3 regions of the Kitasatospora sp. NPDC036755 genome follow, and region 2 is predicted to be linked to each of the others. Evidence: riboswitches for the same ligand, from Rfam matches in the RefSeq annotation. Region 2 holds a riboswitch; each other region holds the start of a gene.
The links. Region 2 has a riboswitch for cobalamin ahead of AB0E96_RS12495 (hotdog domain-containing protein). Riboswitches for the same ligand answer to the same signal wherever they lie in the genome.

Region 1 (4,167 bases), on a different contig from region 2:
GCGAGCCAGCGGGCGGCGGGGAGTTCGGCGTGGGCCTCGGTGCGGGCCAGGACCTCGGCGGTGTAGCGCAGGGCGTCGCCCGGGTGGTCGTCGGTGAGGGCGTGGAAGCCGCGCGGGGTGTGGTCCTTCGGGTCGAAGGGGTAGCGCCGCAGGCTGACTTCGGTGCCCTCGCTCCTGCCCTCGACGTCGTACGCGGTGGGCCGCTCGGTGGCCGGGGGGTGCGGAACGGGCCTGGGGTAGGGCGGCAGGGTCGGCTCGTCCCCGGGTTCGTCCAGTCCGTCGAGGAAGGAGTAGAGCAGCGGGCGCAGCAGCCGGGCGGACTCGCCGCGGTGCGCGAGTGACCGGTCGGTGATGGAGCTGAGGTCGGCGGGCTCCTCGGTCAGGGCCCGTTCGACCTGGGCGGCGAGGTCGCCGTCGGGGTCGAGGGCGGGCGCGGCCTGGCCGAAGGCGTAGCTGGGGGAGCGCGGGTCGAGTTCGGCGGCGCCGGTGGCGACGAGCAGGGTGCGCCGGTTCAGGGCGGCGCCGTAGAAGGTGACGGAGCCGTGGTCGCCGATCACGCAGTCGGCGGCGACGAGTGCGGCCTGCCAGCCCTGGTGGGGCGGGATCAGGCGCAGGCCCATCCGGCAGGCGGCGTCGAGCAGCGCCTCGGGGTCGTGGCGGCTCCACACGTTGGGGTGCAGGACGACGGCCACCGTGTACTCGTCGGCGGGGAGTTGGCGGACCAGCCGCTGGGGCAGGTCGGGGCGGCGGCCGAAGGAGGAGTGCGCGCTCCAGGTGGAGCTGAGGACGACGAGCCGTCGGCTGCCGGTGGCGCCGAGCGCGGCACGGTAGCCGTCGCGGGAGCGTCGGCTGCCGAGCATCCGGTCGAAGCACGGGTCGCCGACGACCCGGGCGACGTCCAGGGCCTCGGGGCAGGAGATCCGCAGGCGGTCCAGCTGTTCGGGGTGGGAGAGGCCGAGGACGTCCACGAACACCCTTCCGCGGTGGGTGAGTTCGTTGCGGGACAGGCCGGCGGCGCTGACCGTGTCGCCGGTGGACTCGGTGACCAGTCGGTTGTAGCCGGCGCCGTGCGGGAGGACGACGAGGCGGGCGTCCAGGCGGTGCATGGAGGAGTGGACGGCGCAGGAGACGGCCAGGTCGAAGCGGAGGCGGACGGCCTCCTCCCAGTCCAGCACGGTGAAGCCGGGCAGGCCGTGCAGGTACTCGTCCAGGGCGCGGTCGGCGAAGGCGGAACCGGGGTTGACGGTGAAGTACCGCTCGACGCCCTCCGGGCTCAGCAGGCTGAGGACGTCCAGGACCCGGGTCGCCGAGGTGAGGGTGCGGGCGACCGCCAGCACGCGGGCCTTGACCGGTTCGGTGTTCCAGCGGTCGGCGGGCCAGGCGTGGGGGTGGGACGGCACATCATGATCGTACTGGCCGGGGCGGCGTCCGGCGCGTCCTTCCGGGGAAGGACGCGCTCCGGGGTGGGCCGAGCCGGGGTCAGCCCGTGGCCGCGCCGGGCTCGTGGTGCTCGGCGGCGGCGCACTCGTCGAGGATGGGGCGCATGGACTCGTCCACGAGCCGGTAGCGCACCACTCGTCCGTCCCGGTCGCCGGTGACCACGCCGGCCGTGCGGAGCAGCCGCAGGGCCTGGGAGACGGCGGGGTCGCGCATGCCGGTGGCCACCGCGAGGTCGGTGACGGCGAGGGGGCCGGCCCGGTGGAGGGCGAGCAGCAGGGCGAGCCGTCCGGGGTCGGCGAGCAGCGAGAAGCGCTCCGCCCAGGACCGGACGTGTGCCGGGTCGCCGATCGCGGCGATGGCTTCGCAGACCCGGTGCCCGTCGATGGTGCGGTGGCCCGCGCGGTCGGCCGGTACGAGATGCATGCGGACATTCTCGCAGGCGGCGGCCTGTGATCCTGGACACCTGCGCAGGTGCGCAACCTTGCACGGGTCGGGGCGCGGCCCTACGGTGTTCCCCGCCGTGGTGCTCGGGAAGACCGGTGACGGACCCTCAGGGGTCCCAGCCCGGAGCGGCCCTCGCCACTGTGATCGGGTCGTTCCTCCGCATGCGGAGGAGCGTCGTCCGTCCCCACGAAGCCACTGGGCGCCCCACGCCCGGGAAGGCGGGTACGGGTGTCCCGTAAGCCAGGAGACCGGCCACGGCATCTCACGAGGTTTTCCACGAGGTGCTGGAGCGTGATCCGCAGATGACCCTGCCCGAAACCGTTGCCGACGGGCCGAACACGGCCCCTTCCGCACTGCCCGCCTTCAAGTGGCGGCGCGAGGACACCGTCCGTACGGCGGGGCTGATGGCGGTGATCGTGGCCATGCACGTGGTGGCCTTCGGCACGCTGATCTTCCTGGTCGCGCCCGAGAGGTACGCGGTCGGTACCCAGGTCTTCGGGGTGGGCCTGGGCATCACCGCGTACACCCTCGGCATGCGGCACGCCTTCGACGCCGACCACATCGCGGTGATCGACAACACCACCCGCAAGCTGATGGCGGACGGCAAGCGGCCGGTCTCGGTGGGCTTCTGGTTCGCCCTCGGGCACTCCTCGATGGTGGTGCTGATGGCCGCCCTGGTGGCGGGCGGCGCGCAGCTGGCGAACACCCTGATGGACGACGAGTCGCCCACCCACAAGTGGCTCGGCGTGGTCGGTACGACGGCTTCCGGTGCCTTCCTCTACCTGATCGGCGCGCTGAACCTGGCGGCGCTGCTCGGCATCCTCAAGGTGTTCCGCTCGATGAGGGCCGGGAAGTTCGACGAGAAGGAGCTGGAGGCGCACCTCGACTCGCGCGGCTTCATGGCCCGGGTGCTGAACCGGGCGACCCGCTCGATCACCCGGCCGGGGCAGATGTTCCCGGTGGGCATGGTGCTGGGCCTGGGCTTCGACACCGCGACCGAGGTCACCCTGATGGTGATGGCCGGCTCGGGTGCGGCCTCCGGGCTGCCCTGGTACGCGATCGTCTGCCTGCCGCTGCTGTTCGCGGCCGGGATGAGCCTGTTCGACACCCTGGACGGGACGTTCATGAACTTCGCGTACCAGTGGGCCTTCGCCAACCCGGTGCGGAAGGTGTACTACAACCTGACCATCACGGGTCTGTCGATCGCGGTGGCCTTCATCATCGGCACCATCGAGCTGGTCGGGGTGCTGCACGAGAAGCTCGACCTGACGGACCCGGTCACCGGGTTCATCGCGGACATCTCGCTGGACAACGTCGGCTACGCCATCGCCGGGCTGTTCGTGGTCGTCTGGGTGATCGCCATCGGCTACTGGAAGCTCGCCCGGGTCGAGAAGCGCTGGACGCCCGGGAACCCGTGACCCGGGCGGCCGCCGGTGGGCCCGACCGGCCCGGTGCCGCCGCCGCGCCGCAGGCACGCCGAGACGGCGCCTCCCCGGACGGGGGGAGGCGCCGTCGGCGTTCTCCGGGGTCAGTGCCGGTCGCCGTAGCGGCGGCGGAACTGCTCGACCCGGCCGGCGGTGTCCAGCACCCGGGACTGGCCGGTGTAGAAGGGGTGGCTCGCCGAGGAGATCTCGACGTCGATCACCGGGTAGGTGTTGCCGTCCTCCCACTCGACGGTGCGGTCGCCGGTGGCGGTCGACCGGGTGAGGAAGGCGAGGCCGCCGACCTTGTCGCGGAAGACGACCGGGCGGTACCTGGGGTGGATTCCGGACTTCATGAGGGGCTCCTCTCGGGTCGGGCTTGGGTGGTCGGACCGGTCGGACCGGCCGGGGGTCAGCGCTCCTCGCGGAAGTCGACGTGCCGGCCCGCGGCCGGGTCGTACTTGCGCAGGACCATCCGGTCCGGGTCGTTGCGGCGGTTCTTGCGGGTCACGTACGTGTAGCCGGTGCCGGCGGTGGAGCGGAGCTTGATCACCGGGCGCAGTTCGCTGCGGGCCATCGGGTGTCCTCCTGGGCTCTGGGGTGTCGGTTCCCGGGTCTCGGGCCGGGTGCTGGGAACCGTACACCGAAATGGATGTCATTTTCATCTGGTGTAACGTGAGCCCGGTCCCGCCCATTCCCGGACGCCAGGGAGCACCCATGTCCGCCCACTGCCAACTCACCGGGCGCCGTCCCGGCTTCGGCAACGCGATCTCGCACTCGCACCGCCGTACGCCCCGCCGCTTCGACCCCAACATCCAGCGCAGGCGCTACTGGCTGCCCGGCGAGGGCCGGTACGTCCGGC
Region 2 (4,167 bases):
ACGAACCACTCGGTGGTCATCGGGTGCGGGCGGGAGATGTCGCCGGCCAGCACCGGCGGGCGCACGTACCGGGTGCCGTACGACTGCACCCAGCCGTGCCGGGTGGCGAGGTAGCCGGTGAGCTGCTCGGCGAAGTACTGGACCATGTCGTTGCGCTCGGGCTCGCCGTGTACCAGGACGTCCAGGCCGGCCTTCTCCTGGTACGCGATGACTTCGCGGACCTCGCTCTCCATCCGCTCCCGGTAGGCCGCGGCGTCGATCCGTCCGGCCGTCAGGTCGGCGCGGGCGGTGCGCAGTTCGGTGGTCTGCGGGAAGGAGCCGATGGTGGTGGTCGGCAGCAGCGGAAGGCCGAGCCGGGCGCGCTGGGCCTCGGCCCGCTGCGGGTAGGCCTGGGCGCGGCGGGTGTCCTCGGCGGTGACGGCGGCCGCCCGGGCGCGCACCGCCGGGTCGTGGGTGATCGGGGAGTTGGCGCGGGAGGCGAGGTCGGCGCGGTTGGCGGCGAGCTCGGCGGTGATCGCGCCGGTGCCCTCGCGCAGGCCGCGGGCGAGCAGCGCCGCCTCGCCGGCCTTCTGCCGGGCGAAGGCGAGCCAGCGGGCGATCTGCGGGTCCAGCTCCCGTTCGGCGGCGGCGTCGATCGGGACGTGCAGCAGGGAGCAGGACGGCGCGACGTCGACGGTGTCGGCGAGGCCCAGCAGGGTCGCCAGCGTGGACAGCGACTTCTCCAGGTCGTTGATCCAGATGTTGCGCCCGTCGATCACCCCGGCGACCAGCCGCTTGCCGGGCAGCCCGCCGACGGCGGCCAGGTCCTCCAGGTTGGCGGCGGCCGGGCCGGTGAAGTCCAGCGCCAAGCCCTCCACCGGGGCCTTGGCCAGCACCGACAGTGCCTCGCCGAGCCGGTCGAAGTAGCTCGCGACCAGCAGCTTGGGCCGCTCGGTGAGGGCGCCGAGCTCACGGTAGGCGCGCGCGGCGGTGTTCAGCTCGGCCGGGGTGCGGTCCTGGACCAGCGCGGGCTCGTCCAGCTGCACCCACTCAGCCCCCTCGGCCCTGAGCGCCGCGAGCAGCTCGGCGTAGACCGGCAGCAGCCGGTCCAGCAGCGTGATCGGCTGGAAGTCCTCGGCCACCCCGGGGGCAGGCTTGGCCAGCAACAGGTAGGTCACCGGGCCGACCAGCACCGGACGGGCGGCGTGGCCGAGTGCTACGGCCTCCGCGAACTCGCCGACCGCCTTGGCCGGGTTCGCGGCGAACACCGTGTCCGGGCCCAACTCCGGCACCAGGTAGTGGTAGTTGGTGTCGAACCACTTGGTCATCTCGAGCGGTGCGACGTCCTGGTTGCCGCGCGCCATCGCGAAGTACCCGTCCAGCGGGTCGGCGTCGACCGCCTCCCGGTGGCGCGGCGGGATCGCGCCGACCGCCACGCTGGTGTCCAGCACGTGGTCGTAGAACGAGAAGTCACCGGTCGGGACCTCCCCGACCCCCGCCCCGGCGAGCTGGGCCCAGTTGGTCCGGCGCAGGTCGGCCGCGGTCGACAGCAGCGCCTCGGCCGTGACCGTGCCCTTCCAGTAGCCCTCGATCGCCTTCTTCAGTTCACGGTTACGGCCCTGCCGGGGGTAGCCGTACGCGGTGGCCACGGACGCCGCGGCTGCGGACTTCGCTGTCAAGGGACTCTCCTTCGCGAGCCTGAATCCTCAAGTGCACCGGTGGCGGCACGAGGACGCGAAGGGAGGACGAACCGGACGGACACCCGTGCCCGTGCACGGCTCCGCCTGGTATGGTCGCCGACCCGCCCACGAGGTCACCGGATGGCCGCACGCGAACGGTCGCGCGCGGGCAGTGGCAGGTCTTCGGACTCGCGGGCGCGCCCACCCGGTCGAAACCGGGGCGGACACCTACTGGCCGTCGCTTCCCAGACCCGTCCCGGGTCCAGTGCGTATGACGGCGGTCGTTCCCACTCACCGCTGCGGGGCAGTCCCGGATTCCCACCGGGTTCCCTCTTGCGACACCCCGCCTGGCGGGCGGGGCGAACCAGCTGCGTGGCCAGCTTAGGGGCAGAACGCCACCGCGGAGGCGGAAATCTCGAAAGCCGTCTGCATCGTGAGACGGAGCGCCCCGGACGGCCACCCCGAACGGCTGCCCGGACGGCTACTCGACCGGCTCGCGCTCCGGCCCGGTGCGGCCGGTCCGCCGCTCCCGCGCCGCACCGTCGCGCCGTTCCTCGGAGGAGCCCTCCACGACCAGCTCCGGGACGCGGTGCGGCCGCCCGTCCGCGTCGATCGCGACGAAGACCAGCTGCGCCGTCGCCACCCTGGTGACGGGCCCGGTGAGGTTCCACCGCTCCGAGGTCACCACGACGGCCACGTCCATCGAGGTCCGCCCGACGTGCTCCACCCGGGCCCGGACGGTGAGGAGATCCCCGGCCCGGACGGGGGCCAGGAAGGACATCTCCTCGACCGAGACGGTGACCGCGGGGACTCCGGCGTGCCGGCCCGCGGCGGCGGCCGCCGCGTCGTCGATCAGCTTCATCATCACGCCGCCGTGCACCGAACCGTAGAGGTTGGTGTCGTGGTCGCTCATGATGTGGGCGAGGGTCACCGCGGAGTCGGCCGGGGTGCGGGAGAGGACGGACGGACTGGTCACAGCGACGGCCCGCCCGTCATGGCGCCGCGGGAGTCGTGGTCGGCGTTCCGCTGCACGGAACCCTCCTTCGTGGGTCGCGCGCCCCGTGCCGGGCACGCGAAGGAGCGGGCGGCCGTGCGCATACGGCCCACCCGCACCAGCGGCCCGCCCTCGGGGTCGTGGTGGGACCGCGGGCCACCACGGCACGCGGGCAGCGGCAGGTCTTCGGACTCGCGGGCGCGCCCTCCCGGCCTGACCGGGACGGACACCTACCGGCCGTAGCCTCCCGGGCCCGTGTCCGGGCCCGCCGCACAGGACGGCGGTCGCTCCCGCTCACCGCTGCGGGGCAGTCCCGGATTCCCACCGGGTTCCCTCTTGCGACACCCCGCCCGGCGGGCGGGGTGAACCAGCTGCCCGGCCAGCTTACGTCCATCCGCGCAGCTCACGGCCACCGCCCACCTCCTCGGTCGGTCCACGCACGACCGCCGGGGCCGTACGCCGGGGCGGACGGCAGAATGTCCCCCATGCGGCACATCTTCGTCATCGGCATCGGCGCGGGCGACCCCGACCACCTGACCCTGCAAGCGGTCAAGGCGATCGGTCGCACCGACGTCTTCTTCATCCTCGACAAGAGCGAGGAGCGGCAGGACCTGATCAGGCTCCGCCGCCGGATGCTGGCCGAGCACGGCCTGCCCGGGCACCGGGTGGTCGAGGTGCCCGACGCGGAACGGGACCGCACCACCCCCGCGTACACCGCCGCCGTGGACGACTGGCGCGTGCGCCGCGCCGATCTGGTCGAGCGGCTGTTCGCCGAGCACCTCGGCCCGGAGGAGAGCGGCGCCTTCCTGGTCTGGGGCGACCCCGCGCTCTACGACAGCGTCATCGCCGTGGTCGAGGACGTGTCCACCCGTGGCGGGGTGCCGTTCGAGTTCGAGGTGCTCCCGGGCATCAGCAGCGTCTCCGCGCTCGCCGCCCGGCACCGCACCACGCTGACCAGGGTCGGCCGCCCGGTGCAGATCACCACCGGTCGCCGCCTGGCCGAGGGCTTCCCCGCGGGGGTGGACGACGTGGTGGTGATGCTCGACGGCCGGGCCGCCTTCACCGAGATCGACCCCCGGGGGCTGGAGATCCACTACGGCGCCTACCTCGGCACCCCCGACGAGGTGCTCGTCTCCGGGCCGCTCGCCGAGGCGGCCCCGCGGATCCGCGAGCTGCGCGAGCGGTCCCGCGAGCGCAAGGGCTGGATCATGGACACCTACCTGCTCCGGCGCTCGGACGGCTGACCCTCGGCAGCGTGACGCGGTGCGCCGCCCCGGGCGGCGGGGCGGCGCGGCGCGTCAGCGGTCGGTGAACTCCGGCGGGCGCTTCTCGGCGAAGGCCGCCATGCCCCCTCACCGTGACCTCGGCTGGGGCCTCAGCCCAGGAGCTTCGCCAGTACCCGGTCGAGCGCGTGGATGTCCTCCGGCGGCAGCGCGAGCAGCGCGTCCGGCGGGGTGGTGAGGATCCCGGTGGCGAGCGCCGCCTTCGCCTCGCCCTCCTCGGTGAGGTGGACCA
Region 3 (4,167 bases), on a different contig from region 2:
AGGAGACCCCCGGGTCGTCACGCTCCACGACGAACGCGGAGATCCCCTTCGGCCCGGGGGCACCGGTCCGGGCCAGCACCACATAGACCTGCGAGGCGCCCGCGCCGGAGATGAACTGCTTGACGCCGTCCAGCACCCAGTGGTCGCCGTCGCGCACGGCCCGGGTGGCGATCGCGGCGGCGTCGGAGCCGGCACCGGGCTCGGTGAGGCAGTAGCTGCCCAGGTGCTCGGCCGTGCAGAGCGCGGGCAACCAGCGAGCGCGCTGCGCCTGCGTGCCGTACCGGTCGATCATCCAGGCGACCATGTTGTGGATGGACAGGTAGGCGGCGATGGACGGGCAGCCACCGGCGAGTGCCTCGAAGGCCACCACGCCATCCAGGCGGGAGAGTTCGGAGCCGCCCATGCCCTCCTGGACGTACACGCCGGCCAGGCCGAGGTCGGCGGCCTTGCGCAGCACGTCCACCGGGAAGTGCTTGGACTGGTCCCACTCCACGGCGTGCGGCGCGAGGTACTCCTCGGCGAAGGCCCGGGTCGTCTCGGCGATGGCGCGCTGGTCCTCGGTGAGGTCGTGCATCGCGCTCATCCCATCGTCGGCATGGTGAAGCTCGCGCCCTCCTTGACCCCGGAGGGCCAGCGCGAGGTGACGGTCCGGGTGCGGGTGTAGAAGCGGATGGCGTCCGGCCCGTGCTGGTTGAGGTCGCCGAACGCGGAGCGCTTCCATCCGCCGAAGGTGTGGTAGGCGATCGGCACCGGGATGGGCACGTTGACGCCGACCATGCCGGTGTTCACCCGGCGGGCGAAGTCCCGGGCGGTGTCGCCGTCGCGGGTGTAGATGGCCACACCGTTGCCGAACTCGTGCTCACTGGGCAGCCGCAGCGCCTCCTCGTAGTCGGCGGCGCGCACGACCGTGAGGACGGGGCCGAAGATCTCCTCCCGGTAGATCCGCATGTCCGGCGTCACCCGGTCGAACAGGGAGGCGCCGAGGAAGTAGCCGTCCTCGTGCCCCTCCAGCCGGAAGTCACGCCCGTCCACGACGAGTTCGGCGCCCTCTTCGACCCCGAGGTCCAGGTAGCCGCGCACCCGCTCCAGCGCGTCGGCGCCGACCAGCGGGCCGAAGTCCGCCGCCGGGTCGTCCGAGCGGCCGACCTTCAGCGCGGCGATCCGCTCGACCAGCTTCGCCACCAGGGCGTCCGCGGTCTCATCCCCCACCGGGACGGCGACCGAGATCGCCATGCAGCGCTCCCCGGCCGAGCCGTAGCCGGCGCCGACCAGCGCGTCCGCGGCTTGGTCGAGGTCGGCGTCCGGCATCACGATCATGTGGTTCTTCGCGCCGCCGAAGCACTGCGCCCGCTTCCCGTGCGCGGCGGCCGTCGCGTACACGTACTGGGCGATCGGCGTGGAGCCGACGAAGCCGAGGGCCTGCACCCGCGGGTCCTCCAGCAGGGTGTCCACGGCCTCCTTGCCGCCGTTCACGACGTTCAGGACGCCCGGCGGCAGCCCCGCCTCCAGGAACAGCTCGGCCAGCCGCAGCGGCACCGACGGGCACCGCTCAGAGGGCTTGAGGACGAAGGCGTTGCCGCAGGCCAGCGCGGGCGCGGCCTTCCACAGCGGGATCATCGCGGGGAAGTTGAACGGCGTGATGCCGGCGACGACGCCGAGCGGCTGACGCATCGAGTAGACGTCGATACCGGTGCCGGCGTTGTCGCTGAACTCGCCCTTCAGCAGGTGCGGGATCCCCGCGGCGAACTCCACCACCTCCAGGCCGCGCTGGATGTCCCCGTGGGCATCGGCCACGGTCTTGCCGTGCTCGGCGGAGAGCAGCCGGGCCAACTCGTCCTTCTCCTGCTCGACGAGTTGGAGGAAGCGCAGCAGCACCCGCGCCCGCCGCTGCGGGTTCCAGGCCGCCCACGCGGGCTGCGCCTGCGCTGCGTCGGCGATCACCGCCTCGACCTCGGCGCGGCTTGCCAGCGGCACCCGGGCCTGGACGCGCCCGGTGTTGGGGTCGTACACGTCGCCGAAGCGACCGGAGGTGCCGGCGACGGGCTTGCCGGCGACGAAGTGGGTGAGTTCTCGGACCATCGGGTTCCTACTCTCAACTGGGTCGGGGAGAGGAGGAATGGAGGCCGCCGCCGACGGGCGGGCGCACGGTGGTGCGGCCCCGCGGCGTCACGGTGGCAGTGGCATGACGAACCGTCAGAGCAGATGGGCCCCGGCAGTCGTCGGCACAGGACAACCAGGAGCAGCGGAACGGGAGCAGCCCGGAGTCATGCGTGTCGTCTCCATCCTCGTGGAAAACACGGATCACCCGCGGCCGGTATCCTGACTCCCGGATCACCGCACGCCCTCAGGCCTTCCCGGCTGGCTGCCAGTGGCCGTCATCTGCGAGGACGAACTCCCCGGTCACAGTGGCGGGACCGTGCCGGACTCACACCGGCTTCCCTGACACCGCGGACCTGCCATCGACCATATAGTTGGACGTCCTAGTAAGTCCAGAGGTCTGTGCGCGCGTTGCGCCATCGGGATCCCACCCCGCCGGGCCCGGCTCGACTACCTTTGCAAGCCGTCTGCAAGAGGCCCAAGGGGGGCAGGTCTGCGTGCACGAGGCCGGGTGAGGTTTCACCCGCACCGCGCGAAAATTCAACCTGCCCGCCGTCAGCCAGGCCGCCCGTCGGCGGTAGAACGACCACGCGCTCATCATCGGAGTGGCCGATGCGGCAACACGAGCCCGTTCGGCGACTGGAGTCCTGCCGACCACACAAGAAGCGACGTCCCAGGATGCCCTGCGGATGTATCACGAGGCACCGGTACGGCCAAACCACCGGACGCGCTGGAATCTTGGGCTCCGCACGCAGCCGTGCGACCGTCCACTCCTCTGGAGGAGCCCGTGTCGTCGCAGTTTCATGACCGTCAAGGAGACGGCGGAATTCCTGAACATGTCTGTTCAGTGGGTCTATCGCGAAGCCCCTCAAGTAGGCCTCGTCCCGTACCGGTTCGGACAAGGACGGAACGCGAAGCTGCAGTTCAAGGTCACAGAGGTCCAGACCTGGGTGAAGCAGCAACGGATGTCCGTCAGGTAAGCCAGACCGAGACGCCTCGGGCGCCCTGCTCCACACCAGAGCAGGGCGCCCGACGCGTTTCAGGCCGCAAGGCCGAGGTCGAGGACCTGGGCGGCGTGGCCGATGGAGCCGGGCATCAAGTGGCGGTAGATCTTGAACGTCACATCGATGCTCTTGCGCCTCATCCACTCGGCGACGTCGGTGATCGGGATGTTGTGGCTGAGGCAGTTCGAGGCGAAGAAGTGCCTCAGGCCGTAGAGCGTCATCCCCTCGGGGATGTCGGTCTCGCCGGCCCGCTTGATCCGGTCCCACTGGTTCTGCAGGTAGTAGGACGGGTACGGCTTCGCGATGTCCAGCGGGTGGCGGAGCAAGTAGCCGTCGATGGTGCCGTAGATATCCGCGTACGAGAGCAGGCTGAGCCGCGTCCGGACCGTCAGCGGGACGCCCCGGTAGTCGCCCTTCTTGCGGTGCTTGAGCGGCGCGCGACCCAGCCGTCCGAGCAGGTCCTCGACGCGCTCGCCCGCGTCCTCGACCTCGACGCGACCGAACGCGGGCACCTCCACCGCCTCGCGCGGCAGCGCCGCCGCCGCGCGACGACGCCGGGCACCCGGGTCCGGCCGGAGCTGCTGCGCGTCCTCGACCTGGTCGCCGGCGCTCCCGCGCTGATCATGAACCACCGCCTGGACGTCCTCGCCGGGAACGGCCTCGCCGGACTCCTCTTCGGCCGCCCGATGCCGGGCCTGAACATCGCCCGGCACATCATCCTGGAGGAGGCCGAGCACGGCCTGTACGCGGACTGGGAGAACTGCACCCTGGACGTGGTCGGGCACCTGCGCCTGGCCGCCGGAAAGTACCCCGACGACCCTCACCTGGCCTCGCTCGTCGGCGAGTTGGCGATGGGCAGCGAGCGCTTCCGCCGCCTCTGGGCCCGCGCGGAGGTGCGCGCCCGCACCCACGGACGCAAGGCGTACCGGCACCCCATGGTCGGACTGCTGGAACTGCACCAGGAGAACTTCGCGCTGCCTGGCGAGCCGGGCATCGAACTGCTCGTGCTGTCGGCGGCCCCCGGCAGCCCCACCGAGGACGGACTGCGCCTGCTCGCGGGCCTGGC

Region 1: it holds a riboswitch for cobalamin, as region 2 does, so the genes downstream of both, AB0E96_RS34105 (HoxN/HupN/NixA family nickel/cobalt transporter) here and AB0E96_RS12495 (hotdog domain-containing protein) in region 2, are expected to answer to the same signal.
Region 3: it holds a riboswitch for cobalamin, as region 2 does, so the genes downstream of both, AB0E96_RS27460 (CoA-acylating methylmalonate-semialdehyde dehydrogenase) here and AB0E96_RS12495 (hotdog domain-containing protein) in region 2, are expected to answer to the same signal.

Annotation. Positions count from the first base shown of each region.
Region 1 covers NZ_JBEZUT010000339.1:4,544-8,710, forward strand. The annotation lists gene AB0E96_RS34095 (hypothetical protein) at 1-1,400, opposite strand, end outside; gene AB0E96_RS34100 (metalloregulator ArsR/SmtB family transcription factor) at 1,480-1,863, opposite strand; cobalamin riboswitch at 1,945-2,156, shown strand; gene AB0E96_RS34105 (HoxN/HupN/NixA family nickel/cobalt transporter) at 2,187-3,302, shown strand; gene AB0E96_RS34110 (type B 50S ribosomal protein L31) at 3,413-3,661, opposite strand; gene rpmG (50S ribosomal protein L33) at 3,718-3,882, opposite strand; gene rpmB (50S ribosomal protein L28) at 4,023-4,167, shown strand, end outside.
Region 2 covers NZ_JBEZUT010000063.1:17,118-21,284, reverse strand. The annotation lists gene metE (5-methyltetrahydropteroyltriglutamate--homocysteine S-methyltransferase) at 1-1,658, opposite strand, end outside; cobalamin riboswitch at 1,836-1,993, opposite strand; gene AB0E96_RS12495 (hotdog domain-containing protein) at 2,140-2,634, opposite strand; cobalamin riboswitch at 2,833-2,990, opposite strand; gene cobF (precorrin-6A synthase (deacetylating)) at 3,138-3,896, shown strand; gene AB0E96_RS12485 (MarR family transcriptional regulator) at 4,028-4,167, opposite strand, start outside.
Region 3 covers NZ_JBEZUT010000215.1:7,168-11,334, reverse strand. The annotation lists gene AB0E96_RS27465 (acyl-CoA dehydrogenase family protein) at 1-583, opposite strand, end outside; gene AB0E96_RS27460 (CoA-acylating methylmalonate-semialdehyde dehydrogenase) at 580-2,079, opposite strand; cobalamin riboswitch at 2,292-2,483, opposite strand; gene AB0E96_RS27455 (helix-turn-helix domain-containing protein) at 2,787-3,077, shown strand; gene AB0E96_RS27450 (hypothetical protein) at 3,137-3,613, opposite strand; partial or broken gene AB0E96_RS27445 (XRE family transcriptional regulator) at 3,527-4,167, shown strand, end outside.